DNA from 4 places in the Citrobacter meridianamericanus genome. Region 2 is predicted to be linked to each of the others. Evidence: predicted binding sites of a transcription regulator. Region 2 holds the regulator's gene; each other region holds the start of a gene.
The links. Region 2 encodes LexA, which represses DNA repair genes until DNA is damaged. Its sites were predicted from a motif close to TNCTGTATGTACATACAGNA; they were not measured.

Region 1 (7,878 bases), 2.5 Mb from region 2:
GTTGGAATTTCGCCGATGCGAATCAACCGCATGCTTAAACGCGAGCTACGGGCGCTCAACCATCGTTATGAAGGACCGCTAAATCCTGAGGATGAAATGGCGAAGTACCGGCTGATCCCGGTTAAACGCCTTGTGGCTAAGTTGGGCCTTAGCGACTGGTATCAGGATGCACCACTGGCTGAAACTGATTTTCCCACAGATAAAACGACGCTGTTGCTGCGCCAGCATATTGGTGCCAGCGCCATTCCATGTGTACAGCAAGGCGAACGCGTTGTTCGCGGTCAATGCGTGGCCGATGTGCCGTCCGGTGCATTAGGCGCGCCTGTCCACGCCAGTATTGACGGTATTGTCAGCGAAATTACTGAACAATCCATCACGGTCATAAGAGGTTAATCATGTCTCAGGCTATAGGGATTTTAGAACTCACCAGCATTGCCAAAGGAATGGAAGCTGGTGATGCCATGTTAAAAAGCGCGAATGTGAATTTGCTGGTAAGCAAAACCATCTGTCCGGGAAAATTTCTGCTCATGCTCGGGGGTGACGTAGGTGCAGTTCAGCAGGCGATAGCCACTGGCACTTCTCTTGCTGGTGATATGCTCGTTGACAGTCTGGTACTGCCTAACATTCACGCCAGCGTACTTCCTGCGATTAGTGGATTAAACAGCGTGGATAAGCGCCAGGCCGTAGGCATTGTTGAAACATGGAGCGTTGCGGCCTGCATCTGCGCCGCCGACCGTGCGGTTAAAGCCTCCAACGTCACGCTGGTACGTGTTCATATGGCATTTGGTATTGGCGGCAAGTGCTACATGGTTGTCGCAGGCGACGTGTCTGATGTGAATAACGCAGTGACGGTTGCCAGTGAAAGCGCGGGTGAAAAAGGTCTGCTGGTTTACCGCTCGGTCATCCCTCGCCCACATGAAAGCATGTGGCGACAAATGGTGGAAGGATAATGGAAAGACAACCCACCACGGATCGTATGATTCAGGAATATGTTCCTGGCAAGCAGGTCACGTTGGCGCATCTCATCGCCAATCCTGGTAAGGATTTGTTCAAGAAACTGGGACTACAGGATTCAGTCTCCGCCATCGGTATTCTGACGATTACCCCTAGCGAAGCCTCCATTATCGCCTGTGATATCGCCACAAAGTCCGGGGCGGTAGAGATTGGTTTTCTCGACCGTTTTACTGGCGCAGTGGTACTGACGGGCGATGTTTCCGCCGTTGAGTATGCGCTGAAACAGGTAACCCGCACGCTGGGTGAAATGATGCGTTTTACCGCGTGTCCCATCACCCGGACGTAACTCATGAAACGCATAATGCTAATTGGTCCCAGTCAATGCGGTAAAACATCACTCACGCAGTGCATGCGGGGAGAGGTGCTTCACTATCAGAAGACCCAGGCCATAGTCTGGTCACCCACAACAATAGACACACCAGGTGAATATCTCGAAAACCGCTGCCTGTATAGCGCGCTGCTGGCCAGCGCCTGTGAAGCAGACATCATCGCGCTTGTTCTCAATGCTGACGCGCCGTGGTCACCTTTTTCTCCAGGTTTTACGGGGCCAATGAACCGACCCGTTATCGGCCTCGTCACCAAAGCCGATTTAGCCAGCCCACAGCGTATTTCTCTCGTGGAGAGTTGGCTAGTTCAGGCTGGCGCGCAAAAAGTTTTCGTCACCAGCGCACTGGAGAACACCGGGGTCAATGAGATGTTCATTTTTCTGAATGCAAAGGAACCGTCATGTCTCACAAAATAATGGCCATTAACGCGGGCAGCTCCTCACTTAAGTTTCAGTTACTGGCGATGCCGCAGGGTGAAATGATCTGCCAGGGGCTTATTGAGCGAATTGGGATGTCAGATGCGCAGATCACCTTAAAAACACCAGCGCAAAAATGGCAGGAGACATTGCCCGTTGCCGATCATCGTGAAGCTGTAATGCTGCTACTGGAAAACCTTATCAGCCACAATATAATCAGCAGCCTCGATGAGATCGACGGCGTTGGTCATCGCGTTGCGCACGGCGGGGAATCTTTTAAAGATTCGGCGCGGGTAACCGATGAAACGCTGAAGGAAATCGAACGCCTTGCGGAACTGGCACCACTGCATAATCCGGTGAATGCGTTGGGGATTGCAGTATTTCGCCAGCTACTGCCAAACACACCGGCCGTTGCCGTTTTTGACACCGCTTTTCATCAGACTCTTGATGAACCCTCTTTCATCTATCCCCTGCCCTGGCGCTACTACGCTGAGTTGGGTATTCGACGTTATGGTTTTCATGGTACCAGTCACAAATACGTCAGCGCTCAGCTTGCTGAAAAGCTGGGGGTACCGCTCAGCGCCCTGCGCGTTGTTTGTTGTCATCTTGGCAACGGCAGCAGCATCTGCGCTATTAAAGGCGGGCAATCGGTTAATACCTCAATGGGCTTTACGCCGCAGTCTGGTGTCATGATGGGCACGCGAAGTGGTGATATTGATCCATCCATTTTGCCGTGGATTGCCCTGCGTGAAGGTAAAACACCGCAGCAGCTCAACCAATTGCTTAACAATGAGTCTGGATTGCTCGGCGTTTCTGGTGTTTCACCCGACTACCGTGACGTTGAACATGCCGCAGATACGGGCAATCACCAGGCAGCACTGGCGTTAACACTTTTTGCCGAGCGGATTCGCGCCACTATCGGCAGCTATATTATGCAGATGGGCGGGCTGGATGCGTTGGTGTTCACCGGAGGAATTGGCGAGAACTCAGCGCGGGCGCGCGCTGCAATTTGTCACAACCTGAATTTCTTAGGTCTGGCCGTTGACGAAGAAAAAAATCAGCGTAACGCCACCTTTATTCAAACGGAAAATGCGCTGGTTAAAGTGGCGGTAATTAATACCAACGAAGAGCTGATGATAGCGCAAGACGTGATGCGTTTAGCGATTTCAGAAACTGTGACCTTGGGCATTCCCGCTTAATATTGCGGCGCGGCAAATTGCGGCAAATCATGGTAATAGCACGATCGCCATGACACTATGCGCCGAGGATTACCGATCATAAAGGTGAAGACGTGGCTGTTGCGCAATGTCCCGCATCGTGCGGAGAACTAATCCAGGGCTGGATTCTGGGCAGTGAGAAACTGGTCTCCTGCCCGGTCGAATGGTATAGCACCGTTGAGGTCAGTTCAGGTTCACCGCTGACAGATGAACGCCCACTTTCCCGGGCGATGGTTGACAGGTTGTTGCAGTACTGGCAATACCCGGCGCATATGAGTCAGGATATCCGTATTGATGTTCAGTCAACCATTCCTGTCGCTAAAGGGATGGCCAGCAGTACTGCGGATATTGCCGCCACGGCTATCGCCACGGCGCATTATCTGGGCCATCAGCTAGACGAACAGACACTGGCGCAGCTGTGCGTTTCGCTGGAGCCAACCGACAGCACCGTTTTTCGTAAGCTAACCCTTTTCGACCATAACGACGCTTCCACGCAAATTGGCTGTGAATCACAGCCTCAGCTTGATCTGCTGGTTCTCGAAAGTCCGGAAACATTACGTACCGCGGATTATCACCGTATTCCGCGGCATTCCGGCTTGCAGGCGGGAGCAGCGGCCCTCAGGCGGGCATGGGATAAAGTACAGGAAGCCTGTGTCAGTCAAAATCCTTACCGGTTGGGTGAAGCCGCTACCCTTAGCGCAATCGCCAGCCAGTTGCTGTTGCCGAAACCGGATTTTGATTCACTATTAGCGCTGGTTGAAGAATGTGATTTATACGGTGTCAACGTCGCGCACAGCGGCAGTGTGGTCGGGCTGATGCTGGACAGAACGCGCCATGACGTGGATTACATTAAGTGGATGCTGGCGCAGAAAAAGCTAACGGTTCACTGGCCGCAACAGCATTTGTTGCGAATGGTAACTGGCGGGGTCGAACTGCAATAAGGGTCGCCGCACCGCAGCGACCCGGACAAGCTTAAAATCGTTACTCGGCTTTCGCTTCGGTGTTTTTCACTTCACCCATAGCTTTCAGCTTTTTAGAGATATCGCGACGCTCTTTAGAGATCTCGGCATTTTTGATGATGTAGTCATCAACACGATCTTCATAATCGCTTTTCATACTGGCGATAATGCCCTGAATAGCTTCCACGCTCATACCAGGCTTGATGTAGTCGCTCAGGTTGTCCAACAGCAGGACGCGTTTCTGGTTGTCACGGATCTTTTTCTCAACGTCCTGGATTTCACGTTGCAGTTTGTTTTTACGACGGAACAGACGAACAAATTCCAGCACGTCCTGGAAAGAAGGCTTGGTAGTTTCCATTTTTACACCCCTGATAATGTGAGATTCGGATTCGTTAAAACAACGGCTAAAGTGGGTCAACATTACTTTCATGCCCGCCATACTTCAAGTTGCATCTGCATCGACAATGCCTGGTTGAAACCTGAATTATCGAGGGTAACGCCATTACAGTTACCAATGGTTTTAGCCTTTTCAGTATCATACCTCTTATCTTTGCTGAATCGAAGCAGCAGTAGAACCGATCCCCTCATCTGCTCTTTATTTGCGCAACGCGCGGCAAATTAAATGAGAGAGTAACTCCAGTTGTCGCGCCATTTCCATGTTCAACCAAACGTAGCCGTGGATGGGCGTTTCTGCGACATTATCGCCTTTATGCTCGGCAATCAGCTGGCGCAGTTCAGCCACGGTGTCACTGAGTTTTTCTGTGTTAGCAAGCACCGGTTGCGGATTACCTTCATACAAAGCGTGAGTTATCGTCAGTAGCGCCTGTTGCGTCCTGAGCTGAGTTTCTCGCAGAGTATGCGCGTTTAACATGACAAAGTGGCTGGTTCGACTGGCCCAAAGCGCATTGATTTGCAACTCAAGCATGCAAACGAGGTTGCGATTAACGGTCTGAATAGCCTCAAAGATGGATTTTTGAATGCGGGTTTCTTTACTGGCAGGAACGATGAGCCCACGCATTTTGACCACGTCGGTCAATAGCTGCTGTAAATGCTTCTCCAGCCTTGGCTGCTCAAGCAGATTAGGGGAGAGCGCGGCCTGATACACCCGATTGTACCCCGTTACACAATGTGCCAGTTGGATACGCCAGTGGATAAATGCCCTTTGCGGCCAGATACCGGTAAACAGCATCGCCAGAAACGATCCCAGAATCACGTCGCCACCGCGCCATAACGCCGTATTCATATCCCCGGCGGGCGCGCCTACTACGACAGCAAGCGTTATGCCAATCAGCAGCGCCTGATACGGCCTTTTACCCAGTGCCAGCCAGCCGCAGAGAAACATCGCCACCGCGCACCATATCAACATAAGCGGAAGCGAGAAGAGTTCCAGACGCAGAGCCACCAACCCAAGCACCGACCCGAGGATCGTTCCGCCTATACGCTCAAAAGCCCTGGGAACGACGTTACCCCAAAAAGAAATTGGCCCCATAATCACCACCAGCGTGATCAGAGGCCATGTACCTTCAGGAATGTTCAACAGGCGAACCAACAGAAAAGTAAGGAGAAACGCCAACGCAATGCGAATACCGTGCACCACACGATAATGACGATACAAACGAATTTCAAAAGGACTCAGTGACTTATCTGCACGCACTCATGCACTCCGTCAGGGAATAGCAAAGAAGCGAATTGTACCTCTTTTTTTAGTAATAACATCATCCTGATTTACACTAAATACAGCTATTTCGACTGGACTGGGACGTACATTTCAATATCCCAGTAACCGTCCTCCACACCATTGTTCAAATAAACTTCAAAACAAGGTTTAGCGGCTATCGAATAAGTCGTATCCTGCATTAAACGCTCAAAGAACTGGTACCACGGCGTCGCAAAATCGTGATTTTGGACGCGCTCTACGGCAACAGCGTAGTCGCCCCCAGCCAGTTCGGTGAGGATCACGCCTTCGCTGTTTTCTGGAATTACAAAACCTTCAGGTACAGAAACGACGGTATCGCAGCGCAGTTTTTCAGCTGGAACAACATCAGGGTTGTCGTAATACACGGCAATCCACTCCAACGGAACAATCTGTTTACCGTCGACCCACTTCATTAACTGCTCAAAGCCTTGTTTAACTGTTTGTTCCCACGGTCCAACCATATGAAAACCGGCAATCATGCGTTTTTCGACCTGCTTTATCTCGTACTCCATACAACCTCCACCGTTACACTGTGTTTATATACAGTATATTTTTTAGGTATGTCGGCCACAAGCAAATAGTGATTATTATGTGAGCAGATTCGCACTCTTGCCAGTCTGACGCATCAGGAAAAACTACGCCTTATGATGGAAATAATCGCTCAGACGCGAGAAAACGCCGCCTTCGTTAACGGACTCCAGCGTCACCAGAGGCCAATGCGCCACCAGCTTATCCCGATCGTAGAGTTCAATTTCACCCACACGTTGATGCGCAGCGATTGGAGCGACCAGTTCTTTCTTATCAAGAACATATTTTGCTTTGATATTAGGGACTTCTGCTTTGGGTAGGGCCATCCAGAAATCCTGCTCGGTACCAAGGCTGATTTTTTCTTTATCGCCATACCAGATCCGCTCAGTACCAACCTGCTTACCACTGCGTAATACCTGTACCGTATCGAAGTTGTGTTGCCCCCATTGCAGCAGTTTACGCGCCTGGTCTTCGCGCCCTTTTGCACTTTCCGCGCCCATCACTACTGCAATCAAGCGGCGCTGCCCATCAACGGCGGAAGCAATCAGATTAAATCCGGCGCCGGACGTATGCCCTGTCTTCAGTCCATCAACGTTCATGGTTTTATCCCACAACAAGCCGTTACGGTTTTGCTGCGTGATTCCATTCCAGGTAAGGCTTTTCTCACTGTACATATGGTAGAAATCTGGTTCCCCGTGGATGATGGCGCGTGACAGCACGGCCAGGTCGTACGCCGAGCTATGCTGACCCGGTGCATCCAGACCATGTACCGTTTCAAAATGGGTGTCCTGCAGGTTAAGCTTTTGCGCATAGTTGTTCATCATCGCGACAAACTGTGGCTGTCCCCCGGCGATGTAATCCGCCAGTGCTACACAGGCATCATTTCCAGAATCTACAATTAACCCCCGGCTAAGGTCGCGTACCGAAACGCGATCCCCTGCCTTCAGGAACATCAAAGATGAACCCACAAATACCGGATTATCCTTTGCCCAGGCATCGCGCCCGACGGTCACAATATCTGTCGGACTAATACGCTTGCTGTCGATGGCGCGATCAACAACATAGCCGGTCATCAGCTTAGTCAGACTGGCAGGATTTCGCTGCTGGTGTTCATTACCGGCTGTCAGAATTTGGCCCGTGGTGTAATCCATTAATACCCACGCTCCGGCATTAATTGCAGGAGGCTGTGGTGAAAAGCTCACGACCCCGGTCGCGTACGCGGGCGAAAAACTCATCGCAAAGAGTGAAGCGGCAACAAACAAACGGCGTTTCAACAGCATGTCCTCAGGAAATGGAAAAATAGCCGTTCTTTTTACGGAAGTTCTGTCGAACAAACTTGGATAAATTGCAAGAAAATGTGACATAAGGCACATTTTCTTGCTATCAGGAAAGGATTTCAGAGATATATATCAGTTAGAACGAGCCTTTACGCGGCGCGGTCTCTGCGTGATGACTGCGATGACGATGATAGCCATCGATCATACTGCGGAAAATTTGCCCTGGCGTGTCACCCAACGTACACAGATAAATATGCGCGCAGATGAACAATAAGCCCACAATTGCTAACGCCATATGCAGCACCAGCATCACCGGCCCCGCCCCGATCACCTGCGGGTAGAGGCATAACAACCCGGTAATAATCAGCAGCGGAACCAACGCGTACATGATGGCCAGGTAGGCCAACTGCTGCAGCGGGTTGAATTTATCCTCTGCCGTTGCGGC
Region 2 (7,878 bases):
GTGAACGGGATGCCTGTTTTAAAGCGTTTATGAACAATAACTATGTAGGGCTGGTACTGTTTTTAGGACTGGCGATGAGCTACTGGCATTTTTGAGTTTGGCTTAGCCTGCAAAATAAAAACCGGTCATTTCGACCGGTTTTTTTTACTTACTCGCCCTGTGTGGCACTCTCGATGGTCAGACGAACATCCGATGTGACCAGTTCAGCCAGCATCTGATAGATCTTCATCGTCTCTTCCGGCTCGGCATCTCCGGTATCGCTAATGAATCCTTCGTCACGCAGCGTCAGCACCAGAGAGCTGAATACCGCTTTGTCGAAGAATTCCGGCGCGTTAATGCCGTGCAGTACGGAGAGGCGTTGCGCCACGGTGCGGCTCTCTTTCTCAAGCGTACCACGGTTGATGGACGGGTTGGCGCTCAGCAGCCAGAAGGTAATGGCGTAGCGTTGCAACGTCTCGCGAGCACCCGCAGCCAACAGCTGGAGCGTACGGGAGCGGGCTGGGTTAATATGCAGTTCGCCATCCTGCTGAGCGATCAATCCCTGGCGCTGCATTTCGCTGGCCAATTCGTCAATCACTCCGGCAAGCTCATTGCGTTCCCAGCGCAGGAACAGCTCGGCTTTCAGCATTGGATACAACGCATCAATATGCTGCTGTAGCGCGACGCGTGAAATACGACGGCGCTGAGTTACAATGGCTGCCATCAACGAAGGCAGAACCAGCATGTGCGCAATGTTGTTGCGATAGTAGGTCATCAATACGGCCTGCTCGCGCGGCAGTATGATGATGTCGCCGATGGTGTCTTTCTCGACCTCAAACTTGTTCATCTGCAAGGCGTGGTCGATCAACTCACTGGCGCTCTGTGCAGGAACAGTTGAGTCTGCTGCGTACGGCACGTTGCGCAGCAGGCTAAGGTAGCAGTCAAGCTGCTCGGTTAACTGTTCACGGGTCAGAGAGCGCTGGCGGGAAGCCAACAGCGCGGTACAACACAGGTTCATGGCGTTGGCCGCGCCAGCGTTGTTAATGCGCACCATCAGATCGGCGGCAATGTTATTCACTGTCGGCGTCAGCCAGGCCGGGCGGATAGACTCGATAGGATCGATAGATTCACGCCACTCCGGCACATGCTGATTGAGGTACGTCATCAGCGGCATCGGCTCGCCAAAGTTAACGTAGCCCTGACCCAGATTACGCAGCTTGCTTAAGCCACGCAGCATTTGTGGCAGACTCTCTTTTTCTTTTGTCGCGCCACGCAGCTCTTTTGCGTAGGTGCCTACTTCCATTACGTGCTCATAGCCGATGTAGATCGGTACGAGGGTAATCGGACGCGTACCGCCGCGCAGCATCGCCTGAATGGTCATCGACAGCGTGCCGGTTTTCGGGTCGAGCAGACGACCGGTACGTGAACGGCCGCCTTCGACAAAATACTCAACCGAGTAACCGCGGCTGAACAGCTCGCCCAGGTATTCACGGAAAACGGTGGAGTAGAGCTTATTGCCCTTGAAGGTACGACGAATAAAGAACGCGCCCAGGCGGCGGAAAATCGGACCTGCCGGCCAGAAATTCAGGTTGATACCGGCAGCGATGTGCGGTGGAACCAGCCCCTGATGATACAGAACGTACGACAGCAGCATATAGTCCATATGGCTGCGGTGGCACGGAACATAAACGATTTCATGCCCATCGTGCGCCAACTGACGTACACGTTCCGCATTATGAACGTTAATCCCCTGATACAGACGGTTCCAGGTAAAGCCCAGAATTCGGTCCGTGAGGCGGATCATCTCGTAGGAGAAGTTGGCGGCAATCTCTTCCATCAGTGCAATGGCATTTTGCTGTGCTTTTTCGTGGGAGATTTTTTTACTGCGCGCTTCATCTTCTACCGCGCGAGCGATCGCTTTTGACGCCAGCAGCTTATTAAACAGATCCTGGCGGGCAGGGAGGCGAGGGCCAACCGCGGCCAGACGCTGGCGAGCAAAATGCATACGCGCCACGCGTGCCAGTTTCTGAGCGATTATCTTATCCGTACCGTGTTCATCCGCCATACGACGCAGGGAGACTGATGGGGAGAAACGGACAAAACTGTCGCGACCCAGCCAGGACACAGCAAAGAATTTCTGTACGCCGTTCAGCATGCGCAGCGGCGGATTGACTTCGCCTTTTTCGCGTCCTGGCGCACGGCCAAACATCACCGAAACCGGCACCATCTGCACATCCAGATCTGGATTGCTGCGATGCAGGTCGAGATAGTTATGGAACAGCTTGATGGACTCTTCTTTCGGCGTGTAATAGGTGAACACGCGCGGGCCGCCGTGAATAAACACGTAGCGCGGCAGCAGAGTCCCGTCTATCTCCAGCGGTTCCAGGGGATCGGGGAGATCGTGCACCAGACATTGGGCACGCAGCGTCAGCAAGTCTGCTTTTGAATTGTACGGTAGGACGTACATAATGGGACGAGACGTATCGAGTCCCAATTCCGGGGCAGGTTCTGCCGGAATAGACTTGCTTTTTACCAGGATGCTTAATGGTAAATTCAGTAATTTGTAGTAAATTCGTGGCCAGCCGGACATAAACGATGTAAAGCCTCTGGTTAATAATGCAAATGCGCTGCAAGGATATCAGAAAGTTTAGTGAATTTCTGTGGTATCCCGTCATACTTCGCGCTGCTTTGCCACCCCCTGAAACAAACGGGGTAACGTTACAATGACATTGACGCTAATAATGTAAAAAGGTTCTTTTTGATGGCCAATAATACCACTGGATTCACCCGAATTATCAAAGCTGCAGGCTATTCCTGGAAAGGTTTTCGCGCCGCATGGATCAATGAGGCGGCATTCCGCCAGGAAAGCGTTGCCGTGCTGCTGGGCGTAGCTATCGCCTGCTGGCTGGACGTCGATGCGATTACCCGCGTGCTGTTAATTGGTTCCGTGATGCTGGTGATGATCGTTGAAATCCTCAACAGTGCGATTGAGGCGGTGGTTGATCGCATAGGCTCTGAGTATCACGAACTTTCCGGCCGGGCGAAAGATATGGGTTCTGCGGCGGTGTTGTTGTCTATTTTCGTTGCTCTGATCACCTGGGGCATTCTGTTGTGGCCGCATTTGCGATAAGGATTCCACATCTTCATAAATCTCCTGCTTTTTGTGCAGTTTGCGGTTCCAAAATCACCTTTAGCTGTATATACTCACAGCATAACTGTATATACACCCAGGGGGCGGAATGAAAGCGTTAACGGCCAGGCAGCAAGAGGTGTTTGATCTCATTAGAGATCACATCAGCCAGACAGGTATGCCACCGACGCGTGCGGAGATCGCGCAGCGTTTGGGGTTCCGTTCCCCAAACGCTGCTGAAGAACATCTGAAAGCGCTGGCGCGTAAAGGTGTGCTGGAAATTGTCTCCGGTGCATCGCGTGGTATTCGACTGCTGCAGGAAGAAGAAGAAGGATTACCGCTTGTCGGTCGTGTGGCGGCAGGCGAGCCACTTCTGGCGCAGCAACACATCGAAGGCCACTACCAGGTCGATCCCTCATTGTTCAAACCGAACGCCGATTTTCTGCTGCGGGTTAGCGGTATGTCGATGAAAGATATCGGTATTATGGACGGCGATTTGCTGGCGGTGCATAAAACTCAGGACGTGCGTAACGGACAGGTTGTTGTTGCCCGTATCGACGACGAAGTCACGGTTAAGCGCCTGAAAAAGCAGGGCAACAAGGTTGAACTTCTGCCAGAAAACAGTGAATTTAAACCTATCGTTGTCGATCTGCGCGAGCAAAACTTCACCATTGAAGGGCTGGCGGTAGGCGTCATTCGTAACGGTGAATGGCTGTAATCATGTATTAATACTGTGGCGCATTCTGCGCCACAGCTAGTTTTCACTTCTTTTCATCAGGCTTTCCTGTATGCCTTTCTTTACCGCCTCTGATAAAGCGCTCTGGCACCTCGCCTTACCGATGATCTTCTCCAATATCACCGTTCCCTTGCTGGGGTTGGTGGATACTGCTGTGATTGGTCATCTGGACAGCCCGGTCTATCTTGGCGGCGTTGCTGTCGGGGCCACGGCGACCAGTTTTCTCTTTATGCTGCTTCTTTTTTTGCGCATGAGTACCACCGGTCTTACCGCGCAGGCATTTGGTGCGAAAAATCCACAGGCGCTGGCGCGCGCGCTGGTACAGCCGCTGATGCTGGCATTGGGCGCAGGGGTACTTATCGCGCTGTTTCGCACGCCGATTATCGATTTAGCGCTGCATATTGTCGGGGGAAGTGAACCTGTACTTGAACAAGCCCGGCGTTTCCTTGAAATCCGCTGGCTCAGCGCGCCAGCCTCGCTGGCGAATCTGGTGCTGCTCGGCTGGTTGCTGGGCGTGCAGTATGCGCGAGCGCCGGTTATCCTGCTGATTGTCGGCAATATTCTCAACATTGCGCTCGATTTATGGCTGGTGATGGGTCTGCATATGAACGTGCAGGGTGCGGCACTGGCAACGGTGATTGCTGAATATGCCACACTGCTTATCGGTCTGATGATGGTGCGCAAAGTCCTGCATATGCGCGGAATATCGCTGGCAATGTTGAAACAGGCGTGGCGGGGCAACTTCCGTCGTTTGTTGGCACTCAACCGTGACATCATGCTGCGTTCGCTGCTGTTGCAGCTCTGCTTTGGGGCCATTACGGTGCTGGGGGCGCGTCTGGGAGGCGATATCATTGCGGTTAATGCCGTACTGATGACTTTGCTGACGTTTACCGCTTATGCACTGGACGGATTTGCCTATGCCGTGGAAGCGCATTCGGGCCAGGCCTATGGGGCGCGGGACGGCAGCCAGTTGCTGGATGTCTGGCGAGCAGCGTGTCGACAGTCAGGAATTGTGGCAATCCTTTTTTCGCTGATCTATGCCTTGTTTGGCGAGCAGATTGTGGCGCTGCTGACCTCACTGTCGCAAATCCAACTTTTGGCCGATCGCTATCTTTTCTGGCAGGTGGTTTTACCGCTGGTGGGCGTGTGGTGTTATCTGCTTGACGGTATGTTTATTGGCGCAACGCGGGCTGCAGAAATGCGTAACAGTATGGCCGTTGCCGCAGTGGGATTCGCCTTAACGCTCCTGACGTTGCCGTGGCTGGGAAATCATGGTTTGTGGCTGGCGTTAACCGTTTTCCTCGCGTTGCGCGGGCTGTCGCTGGCCTTTATCTGGCGGCGTCACTGGCGTAATGGAACCTGGTTTGCCTGATCAGAATGGTTAAAAATTCCGAATAGTAAATAAAACCCAGAATCACTGACTACACTTATTCTCACGTCCAGAGAAAACAGCATGTGTCTGGACATGGCACTCTCGCTATTCACAACCTAACGATGAGGACTTGATGATGAATAAAGACGAAGTCGGCGGCAACTGGAAGCAGTTTAAAGGTAAAGTGAAAGAGCAATGGGGCAAACTGACCGATGATGATATGACGGTCATTGAAGGTAAACGTGACCAACTGGTTGGTAAAGTCCAGGAGCGTTACGGTTACGCCAAAGATCAGGCGGAAAAAGAAGTTAACGATTGGGAAAAACGTAATGATTACCGCTGGTAATTGACCCTTCCCTCCTGAGAGTACAAGGATGTACGCTCTCCCACCTGACTAACGCCCAACTTTCTTCTTCACCTGAATTGTGTGGTCATGCTGGCAGTCGCCTGGATGACGGCATGACTCAACTTCCACACAGGCCGGACACAGCCCGTGGGCTTCAATAACATTATGTCGCAAAGCAAAGCCCATTTTGGCCGCCAGCGTATGCATGATGTCTTCCACACCTTCTGCGCACTCTTCTTTTACCACGCCACAGCGGTCGCAAATGAACATCGCAGAACTGTGCGTTGGCTGATCGAACAGATGACAAAGGACATAGCTGTTGGTGGATTCCACCTTATGCACAAACCCTTGTTCAAGCAGAAAATCGAGCGCGCGATACACGGTTGGTGGTTTGGCCTGCGGCTCGGTTTCCCGCAACAGGTCGAGCAGGTCGTAAGCGCTGATGGCACCTTCCTGCAGGCTCATCAGTCGCAGCACTTCGAGGCGTTGTGGCGTAAGCCGCACGTTGCGTTGCGCACAGAGTTTTTCAGCTTGAGCCAATAACTCTTGCGTAGTGGTTTTGTCCATTTGGCGCCTCGATTTGCGTGGAAGGTTAATCCCTTACTTTAACATGTTCTGCTTAAAACGCCGAGATCCGCCGCGATGTGCTATACCTGAGCCATCGCAATACTGGAAAATAAACATGAAAAGACCCGATTGTATTCGTCACTGGCGTGAAGTTGAGGGGGCCGATGATTCCACCTACCCAGACAGCGATGAGCTGTTTGCCATAGGAGCGCCGCTTGCCCGCAAATTGGGGTTAGGACGACTCGGCATTCATCATGAACGCCTGCCGCCAGGTCGGCGCACGTCTTACCCGCATGCTGAAAGTGATGAAGAAGAGTTTATCTATGTGCTGGAAGGATATCCTGAGGCCTGGATTAACGGTTATTTATGGAAGCTGGAGCCTGGCGACAGTGTTGGTTTTCCTGCAGGTACTGGCGTGTGTCACACCTTTATCAATAACACCAGTGAAGAGGTACGTCTGCTGGTCGTGGGTGAGGCGAACAAAAAATACAATCGCATTTATTATCCGCTTAATCCGGTCTATGCCGCCACGCGCGAGGATCGCTGGGTTGACCATCCGCCGCAGTTTTTTGGATCTCACGACGGAAAACCGGGGCGTAAGTAGCGTTGGTCGGCACCAGAGATGGAGAACTGTGAGGATGTGGCTCACTATCGTAACGGTCTATGCTATAGTAGCGCCCCTTTTTTAACCGGATGCTTGAATATTCGCCATGCTGCCTGAATCTCAGTCTACCGCTTTTCCCGCTCATCGTTTTTCTATCGCGCCGATGCTCGACTGGACGGACAGGCACTGCCGCTACTTTTTGCGCTTACTGTCCAGCCAGACGCTCCTCTATACGGAGATGGTAACTACCGGTGCGATCATTCATGGCAAAGGCGATTATCTGGCGTATAGCGAAGAAGAACATCCGGTCGCATTGCAACTGGGTGGGAGCGATCCGGCTGCACTGGCGCAGTGCGCAAAGCTCGCTGAACAGCGGGGGTATGATGAAATTAACCTCAACGTGGGCTGCCCTTCCGATCGTGTTCAAAATGGGATGTTTGGCGCTTGTCTGATGGGAAATGCGCAACTGGTCGCTGATTGCGTCAAAGCGATGCGTGATGTGGTGTCGATACCGGTCACGGTGAAAACCCGTATTGGCATTGATGATCAGGACAGCTACGAATTTCTGTGCGATTTCATCAACACGGTCTCGGGTAACGGCGAATGTGAGATGTTTATCATCCATGCCCGCAAGGCCTGGCTGTCTGGGTTAAGTCCGAAAGAAAACCGCGAAATTCCACCGCTGGATTATGACCGCGTTTATCAGCTAAAGCGCGATTTCCCGCATCTGACGATGTCGATCAATGGCGGCATTAAATCGTTGGCAGAAGCGAAAATCCATTTGCAGCATATGGATGGCGTAATGGTGGGGCGCGAAGCTTATCAAAACCCAGGTATTCTGGCCTCCGTTGACCGCGAGATTTTTGCCGCTACTACTCAGGATGCCGATCCGGTCGCCGTGGTGCGTGCCATGTATCCCTATATTGAGCGTGAACTGAGTAAAGGTACGTATCTTGGACATGTGACGCGTCATATGCTGGGGCTGTTCCAGGGGATTCCTGGGGCCCGTCAGTGGCGTCGTTATCTGAGCGAAAATGCGCATAAAGCCGGGGCAGATATTAACGTTCTGGAACACGCCTTGCAGCTGGTCGCTGACAAGCGTTAATTTTTCACCAAAAGTTAGTGAATTTCACCACGCCCTGCG
Region 3 (7,878 bases), 1.5 Mb from region 2:
ACAAGATGGTGGCAGATATGCAACGTCTTGATCAGGTTCTGCGTGAGCTGCAGCCGGTACTGAAAACGCTGAACGATAAGAGCAACGCGCTGGTGTTTGAAGCGAAGGATAAAAAAGATCCAGAGCCGAAGAGGGCGAAACAATGAAAAAGTGGCTAGTGGTGATGATGGCGTTCTGGCTGACGTCATGTAGCTCCAGCGGAGAAAATAAAAGCTATTACCAGCTTCCTATTGCACAGGGTGGGGTACAGAGCACAACTAACCAGGGGAATCGTCTGTTGTGGGTTGAGCAGATTTCGGTACCTGACTACCTGGCGGGTAATGGCGTGGTATACCAGACCAGCGATGTAAAATACGTGATCGCCAATAATAATCTCTGGGCCAGTCCATTAGACCAGCAACTGCGTAACACGCTAGTGGCGAATCTCAGCACCCAATTACCGGGATGGGTTGTTGCTTCTCAACCATTGGGAAGCGTACAGGACACTCTTAACGTCACCGTGACAGGCTTCCAGGGGCGCTATGATGGGAAGGTAATTGTAAGTGGGGAGTGGTTGCTGAATCATCAGGGTCAGTTAATTAAACGTCCGTTCCACATCGAAGCGGTGCAGACTCAGGATGGTTACGATGAAATGGTGAAGGTGCTGGCCAGTGCCTGGAGCCAGGAAGCGACGGCTATTGCTCAGGAGCTGAAACGCCTGCCTTAAGCTTAAATAATTGTAAATTATGCCGCCTCTGGTTCATTGCCCGGGGCTGTTTTTTTTATTTTTTTAGCCGTGGAGATAGCTGTTCTGACTGACTATTTTTGTACAAATGATTTTTCGGGTAGCTCACAAATATGACACTGGCGTGAATTTTGCGCATTGACGGCTCTGATGTTTAGGGGTATTCGTTTAGTGTGATTGCACACTTAGTAATCACTGTTTTCTTTTCCACCAGACCTAAAGATGAGGGAAACGAGGCATGAAGAGACAAAAACGAGATCGCCTGGAACGGGCACATCAACGTGGTTATCAGGCCGGCATTGCCGGACGCTCAAAAGAAATGTGTCCCTATCAGACGCTGAATCAGAGGTCATACTGGCTGGGAGGCTGGCGAGAAGCCATGGGGGATAGGGTTTTAATGGCCTGATTCTGTCTCTTTAGATAAAAGAAACCTCCGCAGAGCGGAGGTTTCGCCTTTTTGCCCACCAGACAAGACGAATAAACGTTAATGACTGGCAGATACACGGACCTGGATTAGAACGCGGAAGTATCCTGGAACAGACCCACTTTCAGATCGTTTGCGGTATAGATCAGACGACCATCAACCAGCACTTCACCATCAGCCAGGCCCATGATCAGGCGACGGTTAACGATGCGTTTGAAGTGAATGCGGTAAGTCACTTTCTTCGCGGTCGGCAGAACCTGGCCGGTGAATTTAACTTCGCCTACGCCCAGCGCGCGGCCTTTACCTTCGCCACCCAGCCAGCCGAGATAGAATCCAACCAACTGCCACATGGCATCAAGACCCAGGCAGCCTGGCATCACCGGATCGCCGATAAAGTGGCATCCGAAGAACCACAGGTCCGGGTTGATATCCAGTTCAGCTTCAACATAACCTTTGTCAAAGTTGCCGCCGGTTTCGGTCATCTTGATGACACGGTCCATCATCAGCATGCTTGGTGCAGGCAGTTGTGGCCCTTTTGCGCCAAACAGCTCACCGCGACCAGAGGCAAGAAGGTCTTCTTTTGTATAGGATTCGCGTTTATCTACCATGTTCTCTGTAAGCCTTATTTTATTGAAGCACGCAGGATAGCTAACACGTGTACGCTGAACAAGTCCGATCAGTTCGGAATAATCCAGTTCAGCCAACGTAGCGGCCAGGGAAAACGGTGACGACCTTCCTGTTGCGTTGCCGTAGCAATACGCTCCTGGATAGTTTGCATCAACGTTGTCTGACCTTCACCATCCCACACCAGATTTAACAACAGTGGCAGCGCATCGGTCACGTCGTCCACCGCCCAGATAGTGAATTTTTCTTCTTCTACAGCCTGTAGCAGCGTGGGCTGCAGGCTCAGATGTCTGACATTAGCTGAAGGAATAATAACGCCCTGCTTGCCGGTCAGCTCACGCTGCTGGCAGATGGCGAAGAAACCTTCAATTTTCTCGTTCAGACCACCAACAGGTTGCGCGCGACCAAACTGATCGACAGAACCGGTAATGGCGATGCTTTGATTAACAGGAACGTCGGCGAGGGCGCTAATCAATGCGCACAATTCGGCCATGGATGCGCTGTCGCCGTCGACTTCGCTGTACGATTGCTCAAAGGTCAGTGAGGCGGAAAAGGGGATTTGCTGTTCAAGCTGGAGTTCCGACATCAGGAACGCCTGCATAATCATCATGCCCTTGGCATGAATATTTCCGCCGAGCTCGGCTTTGCGCTCAATATCCGTAAATTCGCCATCGCCAATATGCACCACACAGCTGATACGTGAAGGCTCACCAAACGCGCGCGGATGTCCAGGGAATTCAATCACCGACAGGGCGTTAATTTGGCCAATACGCTCGCCTTCCGTCTCAATAAGGATCTGTTCCTGAAGGATCTCATCTTGCATACGTTCAGCCAGGAAACCTTCCCGCCATTCTCGCTGAGCTAGCATCAGGCCAAACTGCTCAGCGTTGCAGGTGTCGCTCTCGCATAACGGAGCCACTTCTTTGAACTGCCGGATTATCCATAATGGATTAAGCGGCAATGTATCCTGTTCGCCGGTGTAGCGCACGGCTTCACGAATCAGTACCTGCCAGGCATCAGGAGCGGGATAAGGTAAATGGTTACGCGTAGCGGTATGCGTTACCCACTGACACCACTGCGTCATGGTTTCGGCATCCACTATCTGTAGATTATCTTCAAACTCGCTATAAATAGCCTGCTCAGCCAGTTCTGGCTCCATTTCCTGGAAGTCTGCCAGTGATTCACGTTCACCCACTAATATCACTTTCAGTTTGAGCGGCATAGGTGGAACGGAGACAGGAAGTGGGCGCGACTCATCAAAAGCTACCCAGTCAAAACGCTCGTGGCTGACAATGGCTTTCAGGCGCATCCACAGCAGCGGCTGGGCCAACAGCGTGCGCAATGAAATAACCAGCACGCCACCGTTAGCCTGATGTACAAGTCCTGGCTGCAGGGTCACTTCGCCATTGAACTGACGCAGGCAGCCAAATAGCTGTTCGGCTTCAACCCAGTCAGCGCTGACTACCTGAGTTAACGTTGCAAAATTGTCTTCTGCTTTCTCAGCTGTACGATAGCGAATAGTGTGACCGGAGATATCATAATGACCTCCGGTCAGGCTTCCGGCATCCGTGTGCAGCGTACGTGCTGCTGCTGCAATAAGGTTGAGATACTCAAGCTCTTCCGGCGCTTTTACCAGCATGAACGAGGACGTCGTCCAGTGCTGAAGAAGCTGCTCTAATGCAAATTGTAAACGCGGTTGAGTATCGCTAAGTAAGGTGTCGGTGTCGTCAGTGACGTGCGGCTGTGCAAATACTTCCTGATAACTGTCGGTATCAGGAACCAGATCACGCCATGCAAGTTTCGTAATGGTCAAAGTTGATGTTTTTTAGTCTGTTGTAAAAAACGCGATTATACCGTAACCATCATCACTGCACACGTGGAAAGCGCCGGGAAACGAATGTGATGACGCGCGGCAGTTCACAGGCTGGATATTCTTTTCTTCAGATGCCGAAAAAGCTGATATTCTGATAAGAGTTACACGGTAACATTGAGATCGCAATGAAATATCAACAACTTGAAAACCTTGAAAGCGGCTGGAAATGGAAGTATCTGGTGAAGAAGCATCGTGAGGGGGAGTTAATCACCCGTTACGTAGAGGCCAGCGCTGCCAAAGAAGCCGTTGATTTATTGCTAACCCTCGAAAATGAACCGGTTCGGGTCAATACCTGGATTGAAAAACACATGAATCCGGCGCTGCTAAATCGTATGAAACAAACCATACGAGCAAGGCGTAAACGGCATTTTAATGCTGAGCATCAGCATACGCGCAAAAAATCAATCGATCTGGAATTTATGGTCTGGCAGCGCTTAGCGGGGCTTGCGCAGCGGCGTGGTAAAACGCTTTCTGAAACTATTGTGCAACTCATTGAAGATGCAGAGCATAAAGAGAAGTACGCGAACAAAATGTCGACATTGAAGCAGGATTTACAGGCGTTGCTGGGAAAAGAATAGCGGTAGGGTGTGGTTCGGCGTAACGTTCTGGTGCGTTTTTAACGAAAAACAGCTGAAAAAAAACCCCGCAAAGCGGGGTTTTTTACTAGACGATAACTTAAGCCTGAGGCTGAGTTACAACGTCTTTGATACCTTTAACTTCGATCTCAACACGACGATCCGGAGCCAGGCAGTCGATCAGTGCAGCGCGAGCTTTCACGTTGTCACAGGTGTTGCCAGTAACCGGGTTGGATTCGCCCATACCACGTGCAGAGATTTTGTCAGAAGGAATACCTTTAGAGATCAGGTAATCAACAACGGACTGAGCACGTTTCTCGGACAGACCCTGGTTGTAAGCGTCAGAACCGATGCGGTCAGTGAAGCCCAGAACCACTACGGAACCGTCTTTCGGATCCAGGTTGCTCAGCTGGCTGTACATCTGGTCCAGAGCCTGCTGGCCTTCTGGTTTCAGAGTTGCTTTGTTGAAGTTGAACAGAACGTCAGACTTCAGAGTGAAGTGTTTGGTCTGTACTTCTGGAGCTGGAGCCGGAGCCGGTGCAACTACTGGAGCTACAGTTTCCTGACCGAAACGGTAAGAAACGCCAACGCTCAGCAGGCCGTTATCCGGACGACCACCAACGGTGTTCGCGTCACCGATGTTGTTGGTCCACTGGTATTCCAGACGGGTAGCGATTTCAGGAGTAATTGCATACTCTACGCCACCAGCGAATACTGGGGATACACCAGTGTCGTGGTCTTTGAAACCTTCGTTGTTTTTAGCGTCTGCACGCCAAACCATACCACCCAGACGGGTATAAACGTCCAGATCGTCAGTGATTGGGTAACCCAGTTTAGCGGTCAGCTGAACGCCCTGAGCTTTGAAAGCGCCGTTTTGATGAGTAGCGTCGGTGTAGCCTTTGTACGGCATACGACCTAACCAGTCGTAACCCATTTCAAAACCAACGTACGGGTTAACCTGATAACCACCGAACGCACCAGCACCCAGTTGGCTTTCGTGGGTAGGACCGGCGTTGTTGATCTGGTTGTTACCAATGTCATGGTACTGAGACCAGCCCATTTTAGCACCAGCGTACCAGGTGTTATCTTTCGGAGCGGCCTGCGCCACGGTAGCGAAACCAGCCAGTGCCACTGCAATTGCGATAGCTGTCTTTTTCATTTTTTGCGCCTCGTTATCATCCAAAATTCGCCATGAATATCTCCGAAGAGAGATAACACGGTTAAATCCTTCACCCGGGGACCAGTTCAATAGTTACTCTACCGATATCTGCGGCTTACGCCGAGCACCCCTGGCGATGTAAAGTCTACAACGTAGTTGAAAACTTACAAGTGTGAAGTCCGTCAGGCATATGAAAAAAAAAGGCTTGTATACACAATATTTAACATTTTTGGATGAATAAATGTACTGAGGATATCCTGAAAACCGCTTCAGACAAGCGTTCTCACGAAAAACCCGTTAAGGCTCAAAACCAAATTGAGACATGAAAAAAAATTCCAGGATAAATCCTAATTTTACTTAATGATACAAATTCGAGTGAATTTTTAGCCCGGAATGCTGTCTCCCCGCAAGTGTCTGAGCGCGAACAGGACGCATAATAAACCCCATCGCATTACCTTCATCTGCCGCTTTTACCAGTTCGGCATGTTCATCTTCGGTTAACTCCTCCGTCAGCCAGCCGATAACGACGCTGTAGTTGCCCGTGCGCAGTGCTCGAACCATAGATTCCAGCGTATTGCAGGGAGAGAGCTGACTAATTTGCATGACTTTCGTCAATGGAAGCCCGGCCGACTGTACCCACTCCCGACTTAATTTTTGCTGAGGTGTCAGCCACAGCTGCCAGCGGGATTGCTGCCCTAACTGTTGCAGGAGTGGAAGCAGCAGGAGCTGTGTCATCATGGGCTGGTCTTCGCGATAGACCACTTCACTGATAAGCCCAGTGGTAGCGTTCTCTGACGACACGCGCGCAATGCTGCTTGATGCAGAAGAGAACGACGAAGAACGATTTGCATAACCTGAAGTGTACATAATCAATCCAGCCCTGTGAGTTACTGTATGGATATACAGTAACCCTGCCATCAATAAAGATCAACCTTATTTTCGGAAACAGGTTCGCAATTTTTAGTCGCCGTCACGGGAAAAATTAAATTCATCTTGCCCCATTCGAATAAGTTGCCTATTTTCGTCATTAACGGATCTGCTACTGAAAATCATTTGGTTACGTTATGATTTAAAAGGATTTTTATGAAAGAACTTTCTTATGCAAGGATCTATAAATCTCAAGAATATCTGGCTTCTTTGGGGGCGATTCACTATCGCTCATTGTTTGGCAGCTACAGTCTGACTGTTGGGGATACGGTCTTTGCCATGGTTGCCAGCGGTGAACTATATCTTCGGGCATGTGAGCAGAGCGCTCAGTACTGTGTAAAAAACTCTCCTGTCTGGCTGACATTTATCAAGCGCGGACGTCCGGTTGTACTCAATTATTACCAGGTGAACGATGCCCTGTGGCAAAACCAGCCGCAGTTGGTGATGCTATCACGCTATTCGCTGGATGCAGCTGTTAAGGAAAAACAGAGCCGCTTTGCACAACATCGTCTGCGGGAGCTACCCAATATGACGTTTCATCTGGAGACTCTGCTAAATGAAGCAGGAATTAAAGATGAGGGAACATTGCGTTCGCTGGGAGCACAAATGTGCTGGCTGAAACTTCGGCAAAATAACCCCGCCTTGACGGTAAAAATACTCTACGCCCTTGAAGGAGCGGTCGGGGGAGTGCATGAAGCCGCGCTCCCGGCGACGCGTCGCCGGGAGCTGGTAGAGTGGGTGAGTTCTCTTACGTCGAAACTGGGGTATTAGAGGGCAGCACGGCAATTTGCTGCTGTAATCGCCGGATCTCCGGGAGTAAGGCAATCAATAGCCCAACTTGCTGTATGACCAGCGGCTCTTTACTGTCCGAACGCGGCTCAAGACGCTGAATTCGCTGCTTCAGTCCCTCCAGTGCCTGGTATACGCGCTGCTCGTCAGCGGGTTGATGGTGAAGCGCATCATCAACATAGCAGACGGCATCGTCTAGCAATGCCAGGACCTCCGGATTGGTTAGCTGTTCGCGATGCGCACCCAATGCGGAAATATAGCTGGTAAATGTATGGTTCAGACACAGCAAGCGGAACGCCGTTTCGCGCGTTTGGGCCGTGACGTCCGGTTCACTCGACATGTTCGACACCACGGAGGCCAGTTCCGCGTCACGATTGTGCGCGTCCCTCCGGGCGATACGGTATGTAAGGCGATTATCGCGACCCTGATGATATTGTTCGAGTATTGCATCAAGATAACGACAGTTTGCATCAGTCGCCCGTTCAATCACCCGCGGCAGATTACGAAAACGCCAGTCTGGCCAGATAAAGCTGACAGCAGCCCAGGCGATAGCGCAACCAATCAGCGTATCAATGACACGCGGCAGTGCGACCTCAAAACCTTCACCAAGCAGGTTAAAGCACAGTAGCACCAGCAGCGTGATAAACATTGTGGCATGCGCATACTGGACGTTGCGAAAAGCAAAAAACAGTACGCCGGTGATCACTAAAAGTATCAATTGCCCTTCGAGAGAAGGCACAAACCACAGGATCGGTAAACCAATAGCGATCCCGACGAGTGTAC
Region 4 (7,878 bases), 1.5 Mb from region 2:
CGGTGCAAAACCTGGGCGAAAACAGCGCGATGCTGCTGATGCTGGGTATTTACTCACTGGCGGTTCTGGTGGGGATCCCGGCGGTCGCGATTGGGATTGGGTTTGGCGCGCTGTTTGCGCTGGCGATTGCGGCGCTGTGGATTTGGCAGCGCCGCCGGTAACATTGCCGGATGGCGGCGTTGTCTTATCGGCCTACAGCAAGAACGATATGGAGGCCGGATAAGCGCAGCGCCATCAGGTACACATCATCACGGTGCAGGATAGGTATACACCTGATGCACCGCTTCAATCTCTGCCAATACCTCTTCGCTCAACTCCAGATGTAGACTTTCAACGTTGGTTTTTAGCTGCTCCATCGTCGTGGCGCCCAGCAGGGTGCTGGCGACAAACGGCTGACGCCGCACGAATGCCAGCGCCATTTGCGCAGGATCCAGATTATGGCGTTTCGCGATATCGACGTAGGCAGCGACGGCTTTTTGCGTTTGCTCGCCGCTGTAGCGTGTGAAGCGGCTAAACAACGTATTGCGTGCGCCGGCAGGTTTCGCGCCGTTCAGGTATTTACCGGTTAACGTACCGAAGCCCAGACAAGAGTATGCCAGCAGTTCAACGCCTTCATACTGGCTCACTTCCGCCAGTCCAACCTCAAAGCTGCGGTTCAGCAGGCTGTAGGGGTTCTGGATGGTGACGATACGCGGCAGATCGTGTTTGTCCGCCAGGTGCAGATAGCGCATTACGCCAAACGCGGTTTCATTGGACACGCCGATGTAGCGAATTTTCCCGGCACGCTGAAACTCTGACAATGCATCCAGCGTGTCCAGCAGGGAAACGACCGGGGCGGAGTCCGTCCAACTGTAGCCTAACTTACCAAAGCAGTTGGTCGGGCGCTGTGGCCAGTGAACCTGATACAGATCCAGATAATCGGTTTGCAGCCTTTTCAGGCTGTCGTGCAGCGCTTCACGGATATTTTTACGATCCAGCGCCTGATTCGGGCGAATGCCGCTGTCGTTGTTACGTGATGGTCCACTGACCTTAGAAGCCACAATCAGCTTTTCACGGCTGCCATGTTTGGCAAGCCAGTTACCTACGTATGTTTCAGTAAGACCCTGGGTTTCAGGACGCGGCGGAACCGGATACATCTCGGCAACGTCGATCAAATTTATGCCTTGAGCGACGGCATAATCGAGCTGTGCATGGGCGTCGGCTTCGCTGTTTTGTTCACCAAACGTCATTGTGCCCAGCCCCAGTGTACTGACTTCCAGCGAGCTGTGGGGTATACGGTGATATTGCATAGCCGTTTCCTTTTTATAATCACGACATAAGGATTATAAAAATGGCTGAGGGAAGAGAAAAAGGGAAGTAAAATTGTTAAGGCCAGCGCGCTGCTGACCTCAACCATCAGCGTTCAATGATTTGAGACACATCATCGCGGTTAATCTGCATCGCATTGCCCTGCTGGTCGTGATAGCTCACCAGACCGGTATCATCGTCAATTTCTGGTTTTCCATCGGTCAGGATCATTCGACCATCTTTTGTCGCCATTACATAATCGCTGCTGCATCCGGAAACGGCAAAAGCCAGTCCTACGGCGGAAATCAAAACTGCCCATTTTTTCATCTGCTTATCCTCACATGGCCTGCGTCTTTCAATAGTTTAGTAATAACGCGAAGTTGTGCAGGGTGAAAGCAGTAAAATCTTAAACTGTGAGAAGAGGTAGGTGTGGTGGGCATTCGCTCCCCTTGCGGGGAGCGATGAATTTTATCAGAGCGGATTTTTTTTATTACGCCACAGGTTCAGGGTCTCTACCGCGATAGAGAAGAACATGGCGAAATAGATATATCCTTTCGGAACGTGGACGTCGAAACTTTCCAGAATTAGCGTAAAACCGACCAGAATCAGGAACGAGAGTGCCAGCATTTTCACCGAAGGGTGTCGATCGACAAACTCGCCAATCGGACGTGCAGCAAACATCATTACACCTACGGCAATCACCACCGCCGCCATCATAATAAACAGATGGTCAGACAGGCCAACCGCAGTAATTACGGAATCCAGGCTGAAGATAATGTCTAACAACATGATCTGCACAATTGCGCCCAGGAAAGAAGATACGCGGGTTTTCAGCCCCTCTTCCTCACCTTCAATGGATTCGTGGATCTCCTTACTGGCTTTCCAGATCAGGAACAATCCCCCCAGTAGAAGGATCAGGTCGCGTGCGGATATCTCCTCACCAAACACTTCGAATAACGGGTTTGTCAGCCGCGTTACCCAGGCGATAGAGGCCAGCAGTGCCAGACGCATGATCATCGCCGCTGCAAGCCCAATACGTCGGGCATGATTGCGTTGCGCTGTCGGGAGTTTAGCTACAACCAGAGAGAGGAAAATAATATTGTCGATCCCAAGAACGATCTCCAGCAGCGTCAGCGTACCGAGCGCAAGCCAGGCGTTAGGATCGGTTATCCATGCAAATAACATCGAACAAAGTCCTGCCAAAAAAAAGAAGCGGTAATTATAGGCCCGTAACGCAGCGGGTGAAAGGCCGGAGGAGGCTATTGCGCCTGGAATAAGAAATGTCGCTCAAGCAATGCGTGGGTGAAGTTCTTTTTCAAGTAAAAACCGCGGGGCAGGGTCAGGATGGGTTCGCCATGGGCGCCAATGGCCTCGGTAAGCGCCCGGGCGTTAGCGGCCTTAGGACGCAGTTGCAGTACTTCCCCATGGCGAGCGGTGATGCGTTCGACGTGGCCTAGCACAATCATGTCCATTAACTCTTCCCAGTCCAGACGCAATTGCTGGTCTTCCTCTTCGCTCGGGCTCCATAGCAGGGGAGAACCGACGCGGCGCTCAGCCAGCGGGATGCTGCGTTCGCCTTCTACCGGGATCCACAAGACGCGTTTAAGTTTGTGCCGCACATGGCTGGTTTCCCAGGTGACGCCGGTATTGCCGGTTAATGGCGCAACGCACACAAAGGTGGTTTCCAGCGGTCTGCCAAGATTGTCCACAGGGATTGTCTTCAACTCCACGCCCAGCGCTGCGAAGTCCTGTTCCGGTTTACTGCCCGCGCTGGCGCCGAGCCAGATTTCCAGTAGCACGCCAATCCAGCCTTTATCGCGCTTAAGATCCTTTGGCGTGACGAGCCCCGCCATCGCCGCCAACTCTCCCAACGTGTAGCCTGAAAGCTGCCGCGCCTGGCTCAGCAATTGGGCTTCAGATTCAGGTGGAGAAAGCAACGGATGCAGTTCTGACATCGGGATGACCCTTAGGTGAAAAAATGAGCAATGATTTTATACCGTGTGGATAGAGTTTATCTTTTTCCACATGCTTTATTCAATTCTATGATTTATATTGGTTTTTAAATTCACTTGCGCAGAGTTGCGCAACAGCGAAGCGGGTTTTCCAATTCTGGTCACTGACAATGAACAGGATCTTACACCATGTTATCCACAGAAAGATGGGATAACTGTGAAAAACCCCTACTACTGTTTCAATTTACAGCCTTGACGTGCGACGAAAATCGAATTTTCACACAAATTGTGCCTAACTTATTGGCATAATCTGTGGATAAAACCGACGCTGGTCGATCTTTCATCAGCCTGAAGATCGTGTGCGTGATGCATGTCACATTTCCATGCGTTTATTTGCGCTGAATGGTTTTAACTTGATGAATATAGAAGACTATTTTTACTCTGTGACGAATGTCTTATTCGGACTGTTCTGGGTTTTCCCATAGTAATTCCGTACTTCTTCACAACTATATCCACAGAAAAGGTGAATAAAATCGCCTTCGTTGCCCTTCTTCTGTTTATAACTCTGCCCTTAACTGTGAGTTATTCAATTGTTATTAGAATATCGCACCCTTAACAGAGTGGTTTACCGCCCCTCAGGAGTGTGAAACAATCGTTTGTATATAAGGTTTATGTTGAGGTAGTCCGGTGATTGATGACGATGGCTACCGCCCGAATGTAGGGATAGTAATTTGTAACCGCCAGGGGCAGGTCATGTGGGCCCGGCGATTTGGTCAGCACTCCTGGCAATTCCCGCAAGGTGGGATAAACGCAGGAGAGACAGCAGAGCAGGCGATGTACCGGGAACTCTTTGAAGAAGTGGGGCTCAGCCGTAAAGATGTACGGATCCTTGCTTCTACTCGTAACTGGTTGCGTTACAAGTTACCGAAACGTTTGGTGCGTTGGGACACGAAGCCGGTTTGTATCGGCCAGAAACAAAAATGGTTTCTTCTGCAATTGGTCAGCAGCGATGCTGAAATTAATATGCAAACCAGCAGTACACCTGAGTTCGACGGCTGGCGCTGGGTGAGTTACTGGTATCCGGTTCGACAGGTGGTGTCATTTAAACGCGATGTCTATCGCAGGGTGATGAAAGAATTCGCAAGTGTTGTCATGGCGCTTCAGGAGAGCACTCCTAAGCCGCAAAGCGCACCTGCGTACAGACGTAAAAGAGGTTAAGCTACGCAAATTATGCTCACCCGCCTGCGCGAAATAGTCGAAAAGGTGGCCAGTGCTCCGCGTCTGAATGAAGCGCTGAATATTCTGGTTACTGACATCTGTCTTGCGATGGATACAGAGGTCTGTTCGGTTTATCTGGCTGACCACGATCGACGTTGTTATTACCTCATGGCGACCCGGGGACTAAAAAAACCGCGTGGTCGCACTGTCGCACTCGCGTTTGATGAAGGTATCGTTGGCCTGGTTGGCAGGCTGGCGGAACCTATCAACCTCGCTGATGCGCAAAAACATCCCAGCTTTAAATACATTCCTTCGGTAAAAGAAGAGCGTTTTCGGGCGTTCTTAGGTGTACCGATCATTCAGCGCCGCCAGCTTTTAGGCGTTTTGGTGGTACAGCAGCGCGAATTGCGCCAGTACGATGAAAGTGAAGAGTCTTTCCTCGTCACGCTCGCCACGCAAATGGCGGCTATTCTTTCGCAATCGCAGCTAAATGCGCTGTTCGGTCAATATCGGCAAACGCGCATTCGTGCATTGCCTGCCGCCCCCGGCGTGGCGATAGCCGAAGGCTGGCAGGACGCGACGCTGCCGCTGATGGAGCAGGTCTATCAGGCTTCAACGCTGGATCCGGTGCTTGAGCGCGAGCGACTCACCGGTGCGCTGGAGGAAGCGGCGAACGAATTCCGCCGCTACAGCAAACGCTTTACCGCCGGGGCGCAGAAAGAAACGGCGGCGATCTTTGATCTCTACTCGCACCTGCTTTCCGATACCCGTTTGCGCCGAGAGCTATTTGCGGAAGTGGATAATGGCTCGGTGGCCGAATGGGCCGTTAAAACGATCATCGAAAAGTTTGCCGAACAGTTCGCCGCGCTGAGCGATAACTATCTTAAAGAGCGCGCCGGTGATTTACGCGCGCTGGGCCAGCGTCTGCTGTTCCATCTTGACGATTCAGTCCAGGGACCGAATGCCTGGCCGGAACGCTTTGTGCTGGTGGCGGATGAGCTTTCCGCCACCACGCTGGCGGAACTTCCTCAGGACCGTTTAGTCGGCGTGGTTGTCCGGGATGGCGCAGCCAACTCTCATGCGGCAATTATGGTTCGCGCGCTGGGTATCCCTACCGTCATGGGGGCCGATATCCAGCCGTCGGTGTTGCATCGCCGTACGTTGGTGGTGGACGGTTATCGCGGTGAACTGCTGGTCGATCCGGAACCGGTATTGATCCAGGAATACCAGCGTCTTATCAGTGAAGAAGTTGAACTGAGCCGCCTGGCGGAAGACGACGTCAACCAACCTGCACAGTTAAAAAGCGGCGAGCGCGTGAAGGTGATGCTCAATGCGGGTCTCAGCCCGGAGCATGAAGAGAAGCTGGGTAGCCGGATCGACGGTATTGGCCTGTATCGCACCGAAATTCCGTTCATGCTGCAAAGCGGTTTTCCTTCAGAAGAAGAACAGGTTGCGCAGTATCAGGGCATGCTGCAAATGTTTAACGACAAGCCGGTGACCCTGCGTACGCTGGATGTCGGTGCCGACAAGCAACTGCCCTACATGCCGATCAGTGAAGAAAACCCGTGCCTCGGTTGGCGTGGGATCCGCATCACGCTCGATCAACCGGAGATCTTTTTGATCCAGGTTCGAGCGATGCTGCGTGCCAACGCGGCAACCGGCAACCTAAGCATTTTGTTGCCGATGGTAACCAGCATTGATGAAGTCGACGAAGCGCGACGTTTGATTGAACGCGCCGGACGCGAAGTGGAAGAGATGATCGGCTATGCGATCCCGAAACCGCGCATTGGCATCATGCTGGAAGTTCCGTCGATGGTGTTCATGCTGCCGCATCTGACAAACCGGATCGATTTTATCTCGGTCGGAACCAACGATCTCACCCAGTACATTCTGGCTGTCGATCGTAACAATACGCGGGTAGCCAGCATTTATGACAGTCTGCATCCGGGAATGTTACGCGCGCTGGCGATGATTGCACAGGAAGCCGAAAGAAGCGGCATTGATTTGCGCTTGTGCGGTGAAATGGCGGGCGACCCGATGTGCGTGGCCATTCTGATCGGCCTGGGTTTTCGCCATTTGTCGATGAACGGTCGTTCGGTGGCTCGCGTTAAATATCTGCTGCGCCACATCGATTTTGATGAGGCGCAAACGCTGGCGCAGCGCAGCCTGGAAGCGCAGATGGCGACAGAAGTACGCCATCAGGTGGCGGCCTTTATGGAGCGCCGTGGCATGGGGGGGCTGATTCGCGGAGGATTGTAAGCCTGATAAGCTTAGCGCTATCAGGCATTACGGGGGTAAAGATTACTTATACAGATCTTTTACATCTTCCCGGCATCCGCTGCGATCCCCTTGTGCTATCATTCGCACCTTTGGAGCGCCTGAATCATGCAGGCGCGCTTATCAATTGCTGTCTGACTTCAGCGAAATAACAAGAACTTGTGGTGACAGATGACCAGTAGCTATCTGCATTTTCCGGATTTCGATCCGGTCATTTTCTCAATCGGACCCGTCGCGCTTCACTGGTACGGCTTGATGTATCTGGTGGGCTTTATTTTTGCGATGTGGCTGGCGACGCGCCGCGCTAATCGTCCGGGCAGTGGCTGGACCAAAAATGAAGTAGAAAACTTATTGTATGCCGGCTTCCTCGGGGTTTTCCTCGGTGGGCGTATTGGCTATGTACTGTTCTATAACTTCTCGTTATTCCTTGATAATCCGCTGTATCTGTTCCGTGTCTGGGATGGTGGGATGTCCTTCCACGGTGGGCTTATCGGTGTGATCCTGGTGATGATTATCTTCGCCAAACGCACCAAGCGTTCGTTCTTCCAGGTTTCTGATTTCATTGCCCCACTGATTCCGTTTGGCCTGGGCGCAGGGCGTTTGGGCAACTTTATTAACGGTGAACTGTGGGGACGCGTTGACCCGAACTTCAAGTACGCCATGCTGTTCCCTGGCTCTCGCACCGAAGATATTTTACTGCTGCAAACTAATCCGCAATGGCAGTCTATTTTTGATACCTATGGCTCGTTGCCGCGCCACGCCTCACAGCTTTATGAGATGGCGCTGGAAGGGGTGGTGCTGTTTATCATTCTTAACCTGTACATTCGCAAACCGCGCCCAATGGGCTCGGTATCCGGTCTGTTCCTGATTGGCTATGGCGCATTTCGTATCATCGTTGAATTCTTCCGCCAGCCAGATGCGCAGTTTACCGGCACCTGGGTACAGTACATCAGCATGGGGCAGATTCTCTCAATCCCGATGATTGTCGCAGGCATTATTATGATGGTTTGGGCGTATCGCCGTAGCCCACAGCAACACGTTTCCTGAGGAACCATGAAACAGTATTTAGAACTGATGCAAAAAGTGCTGGATGAAGGCACACAGAAAAACGACCGCACCGGAACCGGAACGCTTTCCATTTTTG

Region 1: the regulator LexA is predicted to act here: its motif matches at 6,157-6,176, upstream of sbmC (DNA gyrase inhibitor SbmC).
Region 3: the regulator LexA is predicted to act here: its motif matches at 6,268-6,287, upstream of sulA (SOS-induced cell division inhibitor SulA).
Region 4: the regulator LexA is predicted to act here: its motif matches at 3,472-3,491, upstream of mutH (DNA mismatch repair endonuclease MutH).

Annotation. Positions count from the first base shown of each region.
Region 1 covers NZ_CP101036.1:2,102,075-2,109,952, reverse strand. The annotation lists gene pduS (cobalamin reductase PduS) at 1-393, shown strand, start outside; gene pduT (propanediol utilization microcompartment protein PduT) at 396-950, shown strand; gene pduU (propanediol utilization microcompartment protein PduU) at 950-1,300, shown strand; gene pduV (propanediol utilization protein PduV) at 1,304-1,756, shown strand; gene NMD08_RS09930 (acetate/propionate family kinase) at 1,741-2,955, shown strand; gene NMD08_RS09925 (L-threonine kinase) at 3,048-3,914, shown strand; gene NMD08_RS09920 (DUF496 family protein) at 3,955-4,290, opposite strand; gene NMD08_RS09915 (FUSC family protein) at 4,528-5,586, opposite strand; gene sbmC (DNA gyrase inhibitor SbmC) at 5,673-6,140, opposite strand; gene dacD (serine-type D-Ala-D-Ala carboxypeptidase DacD) at 6,264-7,436, opposite strand; gene phsC (thiosulfate reductase cytochrome B subunit) at 7,570-7,878, opposite strand, start outside.
Region 2 covers NZ_CP101036.1:4,919,441-4,927,318, reverse strand. The annotation lists gene ubiA (4-hydroxybenzoate octaprenyltransferase) at 1-95, shown strand, start outside; gene plsB (glycerol-3-phosphate 1-O-acyltransferase PlsB) at 149-2,569, opposite strand; gene NMD08_RS23940 (diacylglycerol kinase) at 2,741-3,109, shown strand; gene lexA (transcriptional repressor LexA) at 3,219-3,827, shown strand; gene dinF (MATE family efflux transporter DinF) at 3,898-5,217, shown strand; gene NMD08_RS23925 (CsbD family protein) at 5,354-5,563, shown strand; gene zur (zinc uptake transcriptional repressor Zur) at 5,612-6,130, opposite strand; gene NMD08_RS23915 (cupin domain-containing protein) at 6,246-6,734, shown strand; gene dusA (tRNA dihydrouridine(20/20a) synthase DusA) at 6,841-7,839, shown strand.
Region 3 covers NZ_CP101036.1:3,408,008-3,415,885, reverse strand. The annotation lists gene pqiB (intermembrane transport protein PqiB) at 1-146, shown strand, start outside; gene pqiC (membrane integrity-associated transporter subunit PqiC) at 143-706, shown strand; gene rmf (ribosome modulation factor) at 963-1,130, shown strand; gene fabA (bifunctional 3-hydroxydecanoyl-ACP dehydratase/trans-2-decenoyl-ACP isomerase) at 1,238-1,756, opposite strand; gene NMD08_RS16860 (Lon protease family protein) at 1,825-3,585, opposite strand; gene matP (macrodomain Ter protein MatP) at 3,771-4,223, shown strand; gene ompA (porin OmpA) at 4,321-5,379, opposite strand; gene sulA (SOS-induced cell division inhibitor SulA) at 5,737-6,246, opposite strand; gene NMD08_RS16840 (TfoX/Sxy family DNA transformation protein) at 6,463-7,077, shown strand; gene yccS (YccS family putative transporter) at 7,055-7,878, opposite strand, start outside.
Region 4 covers NZ_CP101036.1:1,088,294-1,096,171, forward strand. The annotation lists gene lplT (lysophospholipid transporter LplT) at 1-161, shown strand, start outside; gene NMD08_RS05265 (NADP(H)-dependent aldo-keto reductase) at 249-1,289, opposite strand; gene ygdR (lipoprotein YgdR) at 1,396-1,614, opposite strand; gene NMD08_RS05275 (TerC family protein) at 1,759-2,472, opposite strand; gene mutH (DNA mismatch repair endonuclease MutH) at 2,547-3,242, opposite strand; gene rppH (RNA pyrophosphohydrolase) at 3,927-4,457, shown strand; gene ptsP (phosphoenolpyruvate--protein phosphotransferase) at 4,470-6,716, shown strand; gene lgt (prolipoprotein diacylglyceryl transferase) at 6,906-7,781, shown strand; gene thyA (thymidylate synthase) at 7,788-7,878, shown strand, end outside.